DNA from 2 places in the Vulcanithermus mediatlanticus genome. Region 1 is predicted to be linked to the other one. Evidence: riboswitches for the same ligand, from Rfam matches in the RefSeq annotation. Region 1 holds a riboswitch; the other holds the start of a gene.
What was found. A riboswitch is a leader RNA that binds a small molecule or an ion and turns the genes downstream of it on or off. The one in region 1 is predicted to bind thiamine pyrophosphate.
Positions count from the first base shown of each region.

Region 2: it holds a riboswitch for thiamine pyrophosphate, as region 1 does, so the genes downstream of both, ACZ5BT_RS02340 (thiamine ABC transporter substrate-binding protein) here and thiE (thiamine phosphate synthase) in region 1, are expected to answer to the same signal.

Region 1 is NZ_AP042385.1:1,236,431-1,239,590, reverse strand. Features, by position in the region: gene ACZ5BT_RS07310 (hypothetical protein) at 1-301, shown strand, start outside; gene ACZ5BT_RS07305 (nucleotidyltransferase family protein) at 592-888, shown strand; gene ACZ5BT_RS07300 (HepT-like ribonuclease domain-containing protein) at 881-1,231, shown strand; TPP riboswitch at 1,545-1,653, shown strand; gene thiE (thiamine phosphate synthase) at 1,715-2,359, shown strand; gene thiS (sulfur carrier protein ThiS) at 2,332-3,160, shown strand, end outside.
Region 2 is NZ_AP042385.1:281,778-284,937, reverse strand. Features, by position in the region: gene ACZ5BT_RS02345 (ABC transporter permease) at 1-1,048, opposite strand, end outside; gene ACZ5BT_RS02340 (thiamine ABC transporter substrate-binding protein) at 1,045-2,085, opposite strand; TPP riboswitch at 2,122-2,226, opposite strand; gene ACZ5BT_RS02335 (cation diffusion facilitator family transporter) at 2,232-3,122, opposite strand.

The DNA of each region.
Region 1 (3,160 bases):
GCTTCTCATGGGCGCGCTGGCCCTTTACTTCAAGGACGTTTCCATGCTCTTCACCATCGTTCAGTTCGGGTTTTTGCCCTACGTGCTGGCCGTGAGGCACTGGGAGGGATGGATGGCGCTCGTCCCGTTGGCCCCAAGCCTCTATCAGGTCAATACCGCTTTCGTGCTCGGGGGGCAGGTGAACGCCAAGCTCGGCGCGCTCGCGTTCTTGAATAGCGGCGTCTTGCTCGTCCTTGGAGGGGCCGCCTTTGCCTACAGCTTGAGGCTCGTGCGCAAAAGGGGCAATCTGGCGATGTACTGATCGGCCAAAGCCACGGCCGGGGCGCCAAGGCGGAAATCTCCCGGTGAATCCGGATGCCACAGACCGCACGACATCGCGCCGCGGCCAGCCTTGCCCCTCGAGTTCCCGGCCAGGACGCAAGAGGCGTCGGCCCCCAGGAAGTCTTAGATGTATTGACCGGTTACACTGGTGGTGGACGCCCCGCCGGGAGACGTGCCCATCGTGTTGAGCGCCCTGTTCCCGGCGGAACAGGGCGTGAAGGGATTCGAGGTGGTGCGGGGGATGATCGAGGGGCTCAAGGAGGATGGATCGTGAAAACCCTCGAGGAAATCCACACCCTCCTCACCAATCACCAGGAAGAGCTCCGGCGTCGCTTTGGGGTTCGCGTGGTGGGCATTTTTGGTTCGTATGCCCGCGGCGAGGCCGGCCCGGTGAGCGACGTGGATCTTCTCCTCGAACTCGAGCGGCCCATCGGCTGGGAGATCGTGGACGTAAAGGAGCACCTCGAAGCTCTGCTCGGCCTTCGGGTGGACATCATCACCCTTGGCGCACTGCGCAAGAAGCCCCTCTTGCGAAAGGCCATCGAGGAGGACCTCATCCGTGTCTAAACGCGACGTCCGCCTGTTCCTCTCAGACATACTCGAGGCCATCGAGAAGATCGAGCGCTACACCGAGGGCCTCACGCTTGAAGCGCTCTGGGAAAACGACCTCGTTGCCGACGCGGTGGTGCGGAACCTCGAGATCATCGGCGAAGCCGCCCGGCATGTGCCCGACGAGCTCCGCGCGCGTTTTTCAGGGGTTGATTGGCGCCGGGTCGTGGGCTTTCGCAACGTGGTGATTCATGAATACTTTGCCGTGGACTTCGAAATCGTTTGGACGATTATCACCAGACACCTGCCCGAACTTAAGCGGACCGTGGCCCAGATGTTGAGGGATCTCGAGCCGGGATAAACCGGAATTGCCCCGCGGCAGAACAGGGTGCACGGCGGGACCACCGAGAATCTGCCGACGGGTTTCCGAGCTGAGGGTGTTGCCAAAGCCCCCTTCTCTGTTCGGACAGCTCAGGTGAACACGGGGAGCAAATGACAAGGCTCCACCCGGGCACCACCCACGCGGATCCCCGAGATCCAGGCGGAGTTTGGATACCAGCGAAGGCCGATGGGGCCCTGGCCAGGACGCAAGAGGCGTCGGCCCCCAAACGTCTCAGACGTGTTGACCGGTTACAAACGGTTGACCGTGCTTTTCGCCCAGTGCTAGGCTAACCCTGGCAGGCTAGGGGTGCTCCAATCGAGGGGCTGAGACCTGGGTCGTCCCAGGAACCCTTAGAACCTGATCCGGGTAATACCGGCGGAGGGAAGCCTTGGGCGAAACCACAATCGTTCCCCATCAAAACGCGCATTCATCCCCGCCTTCCGCCGGCGCGGGAGGTGAAAAGTGTTACTGGGAAGGCTCTATCTGGTGGCCACCCCGAGACCGCACTGGGGAGAGGCCGAGTTCCTTGAGCGCATCGAAGCCGCGCTCGAGGGCGGCGTGGACATGCTGCAGCTCAGGGCCAAGGCCCTCGAGGCCCAGCCCTACCTGGCGCTGGCGGCCAAGGTGAGGGCCCTGGCCCGCAGATTCGGGGTCCCCTTCGTGCTCAACGACCGGCCCGACCTCGCGGCGCTCGCCGGAGCCGACGGGGTCCACCTCGGCCAGGGCGACCTGACCCCAGGCCAGGCCAGGGGCTTTTTCCAGGGCCTCGTCGGGCGCAGCACCCACCGCCCCGACCAGGCAAAGAGGGCGCTGGAAGAAGGCGCTGGCTACCTCTCGATCGGCCCGGTGTGGGCCACCCCCACCAAGCCGGGTCGGGCGGCCACCGGCCTCGAATACGTTCGCTGGGCGGCGGCATCGCTTCCGGACGCGGTGCCTTGGTATGCCATCGGCGGGATCGACCTCACCCGCTTGGAAGAGGTCCTTCAGGCCGGGGCCCGGCGGGTGGCGGTGGTGCGGGCCATCCAAGATGCCAAAGACCCCAAGGCGGCGGCAAAAGCATTTAAGGAAAGGATCCAGGCATGGTGCGAGTCAACGGAAAGGAAGTAAAGCTCGCGGGGAAAACCCCGAGGGAAATCCTCGATGAGCACGATCTCAAGCCGGGGCAGGTCGCGGTCTTCGTCAACGGCGAGCTGGCAAAGGAGGAAGCGCTTGATCGGCCACTTGAGGACGGCGACGAGGTCGAGATCGTGGCCATGGTGCAGGGCGGCGAAGCGGCGAGCGACGCGCTGGTGATCGCGGGGAAGACCTTCCAGAGCCGGTTGATGGTGGGGACAGGGAAGTTCAAGGACCTCGAGGTCATGAAGGAGGCCCTTCTGGCCAGCGGTGCGGAGATCGTCACCGTGGCCATTCGCCGGGTTGAGCTCGGGGCGCCCGGGCACCGGGGGCTGCTCGAAGCCCTCGATACCAGCCGGTACTGGCTGCTCCCGAACACCGCCGGGGCCAAGACCGCCGAGGAAGCGGTGCGCATCGCCGAGATGGCCCGGGCCGTCACCGGTCAGAACTGGATCAAGCTCGAGGTCATCCCGGACCCCACCTTTTTGCTCCCCGACCCCGTCGAAACCCTGAAAGCGGCGGAGGTGCTGCTCGATCGCGACTTCGTCGTGCTCCCCTACATCGGGCCCGACCCGGTGCTGGCGAGTCGCCTGGCCAGACTCGGGACCGCCACCGTGATGCCGCTCGCCGCCCCCATCGGCTCCGGCTGGGGGGTCAAGGTACGCTCGCTGCTCGAAATCATCGTGCGCGACCGCCCGGCCCCGGTGGTCATCGACGCCGGGCTCGGCCTGCCGAGCCACGCGGCCGAGGTGATGGAGTTCGGCGCCGACGCCATCCTGGTCAACACCGCCATCG
Region 2 (3,160 bases), 950 kb from region 1:
CGAGGGCGTAGAGGAGCCCGACCGGCAGGGTGAGGGCCAAAGAAGCCAGGCCGAAACGCAGGGTGTTGCCGGTGGCCTCGAGGAGTCCGGGGGAGAAGTAGCTGCTCTGGGGCCTGAGCAGGCGGAGGTAGTTGTCGAGTCCCAGGCCTTCTGGCCCGTAAAAGCTCCTTGCGATCAGGGCCAAGAGGGGGGAGAAGAGGACCAGCATACCGCCCCACACCAGCGCGGCGAGGAGCCAGGCGGCCCGGGGCGGAAGCGTGCGCACGGGGGGCTCGCCGAGGCTCGGGGCCAGTTTCGACTGGGCACGGAGATAGGCGAAGCTCACCAAGGCGAGCACCGCACTTTGCCAGACCACCAGGGCGCTGGCGCGGGGGAAGTCGAGCTCGTAGGCGAGGCGCCGGTACACCTCGACTTCGAGGGTTGCGTACCTGTAGCCCCCGAGCAAAAGGGGAACCCCGAAGCTGGCGAAGGTATAGACGAAGGTGAGACCGCCGCTCGCCCAGAGGCCGCTTTTGAGGAGGGGAAGCGTGACCCGAAAAAAGGCGCGAAGGGGGCTTGCCCCGAGGGTTCGCGCCGCGGCCTCGAGGGCCTCGCCCTGGCGGGCCAGCAGGCCGTGGAGGATCCTGGTGGCGAGGCCGAGGTTATAAAAGACCGCGGCCCAAAGCAGCACGAAGACCGTTCCCGAGAGATCCCTGCCAACGATCCCCCGAGGTCCGAGCAGGGTGAGGAATCCGGTGGCGACCACGATGGTCGGCATCACGAAGGGAACGCCGGCGACCGCGAGAAAGGCCTCCCGCCCGGGAAAGCGGTAGCGAAGGCTGTAAGCGAGGGGCACCCCGAGCAGGATCACCAGGGCGCTGGCCGCGAGCCCGTACTCCAGGCTCCAAAGGAGGCGTTCCCACAAGTATCGGTCGGAAAAGACCGAGAGCGCCTCGGGGGACACCCCGCGCGCGAGGACCTTGGCCAGGGGGTAGACCACGGCGATGGCGAGAAAAAGGTAGACCGGCAGGGCGTAGGCGCTGCCGGTCGTCCATCCGCGCTTGGTCATGGTTGGGTTCGCGCCTCTTCCGGGCTGAGGCCCTGGAGCACCACCTTGGTCCACTCGCGAATCCAGCGGCTGCGCTTTTCGCGGATGGTGTCGGGGTCCAGTTTCGCGGGATACGCTGGGATTTGGGCGTACTTAAACACCGGAGGCAGCGCGGCGTCCCGACGGGCCGGGTAGACCCACATGTTGAGCGGAATGTCCTCCTGGACCTTTTTCGAAAGCAGCCAGTCGACGAATTTCTGGGCGGCCTTCAGGTTTTTGGTGCCTTTGAGGATGCCGACGAATTCGACCTGGAAGAAGGCGGTCTTGGGGATGTCGAGGTTGCCGGTGGGGGGCGTTTGGTACTTGCCCTCCGAGAAGTAGACCTCGGCCGCGGGGCTGGTGGTGTAGCTCACCACCAGGGAACGGTCGCCCCCGTAACGGGTGAAGTCGGAGAAATAGGCCTCGCTCCATCCCTTGGCCACCTTCACGCCGCCATCGCGGAGCTTGGCCCAGAAATCCAGGTAGCCCGGATCGCCGAAGTTGGCCACGGTGGTGAGCAGGAAGGCGAGGCCGGGAGAGCTGGTGGCGGGGTTTTCGACCACCAGGCGCTTGGCCCACTCGGGCTTGGTCAGCTCCTCGAGGGTCTTGGGGAGGGCGCTGCCCTGGAGGGCTTCTTTGTCGTAGTTGATGGTGACGTAGCCGTAGTCCACCGGGATAACCCGGAGTTTGGGGTCGAGGATGAGTTCGGAACGAAGCATTCTCACCTGCGGCGAGGCGTAGGCGATGAAGAGGTCTTCCTCGAGGGCCCGGGAAAGGAAGGTGTTGTCAACCCCGTAGAGCACGTCGGCGATGGGCGCGTCCTTGGTGAGGATGGCTTTGTTTAAGGTTTCTCCGGCATCGCCCCCCTTGATGAAGCGGAGCTTGATGCCGCTTTCCTTTTCGAAGGCCTGGATGAGCGATTTGGAGAGCGCGAAGCTGTTGTGGGTGAGGACCCGGAGCTCCTGCGCGTAGGCGAGTCCGAGGACCAAGAGCAAAATGGTGGACAGTTTCTTCCACATAAAAACCCCTCCTTGCGTCACCAGGAGGGGAAGGTGGGCTTTGGGCCGTCACCTTCCCTACGCCGGCATTACCCGGATCAGGTTCCAAGGGTAGGCGTCCGCCTTCTCAGCTCCCCGCAGGGAGCACCCCCGGTGACGCCTCCATTCTACCCTTTGGCCGAGGACGGTTCGTGAGGGGCGTCGCCAAGCGGGGTTGGCTCGATCTGGACCGTGACGTGCTCGATGCCGTGGGATCGGGCCACCTCGCGCGCGCTCTCGATGAGCTCGGGATACTGGCGGCACGGCAGCTGGCTGACGAGGTGCACGGTCAGGATGGGGTAGCGGTCGCTGAGGGCCCACACGTGCAGATCGTGGACCGCCTCGACGCCGGGGATCGACAGGAGTTCGGACCGCAGTTTCGCCGTGTCGACGCCCTTCGGCGCCCGCTCGAGGAGAATCTCCAGCGCCTCGCGGAGCAAGGTAATCGTGCGCGGCAGGATCCAAGCCCCGATCCCAAAGGCCACCAGCGCGTCGGCGTACACCCAGCCGGTGAGGGCGATGATCGTGGCCGCGGCGAGTACGCCGATCGATCCGAGTGCGTCGGCGAAGACCTCGAGGTAGGCCCCCCGGAAGTTGAGGTTGTTCGTGGCCTCCGATTGAAGGATCCAAAGCCCCACCAGGTTCACGAGCAGACCCAGCGTGCCCACGACGAACAGGGCTTCGGGGGCAATCGCTTCCGGTTGAAAGAGCCGCCGCACGCCATCGATGGCGATGTAGGCCAAAAGCCCGAGCAGCAGCAGGGCGTTGGCGAAGCCGCCCAGGATTTCGTAGCGGGCGTGGCCGTAGGTCGCGCTCTCGTCCGCCGGGCGCTGGGCCAGTTTCGACGCCACCCAGGCCGTGAACAGCCCCACGACGTCACGGAGCATGTGGCCGGCGTCGGCCAGGAGGGCGAGACTGCCGGTGTAGAGGCCGATGGTGAACTCGACGGTCATGAAGCCGCCGGTCAGGACCAGAACCCAAAGCAGCTTTCGACGGGCGAGCGAGCCATGATCGTGCATCGCTTTTCAGGTTAATCGATGCCATCCACCAACACCCC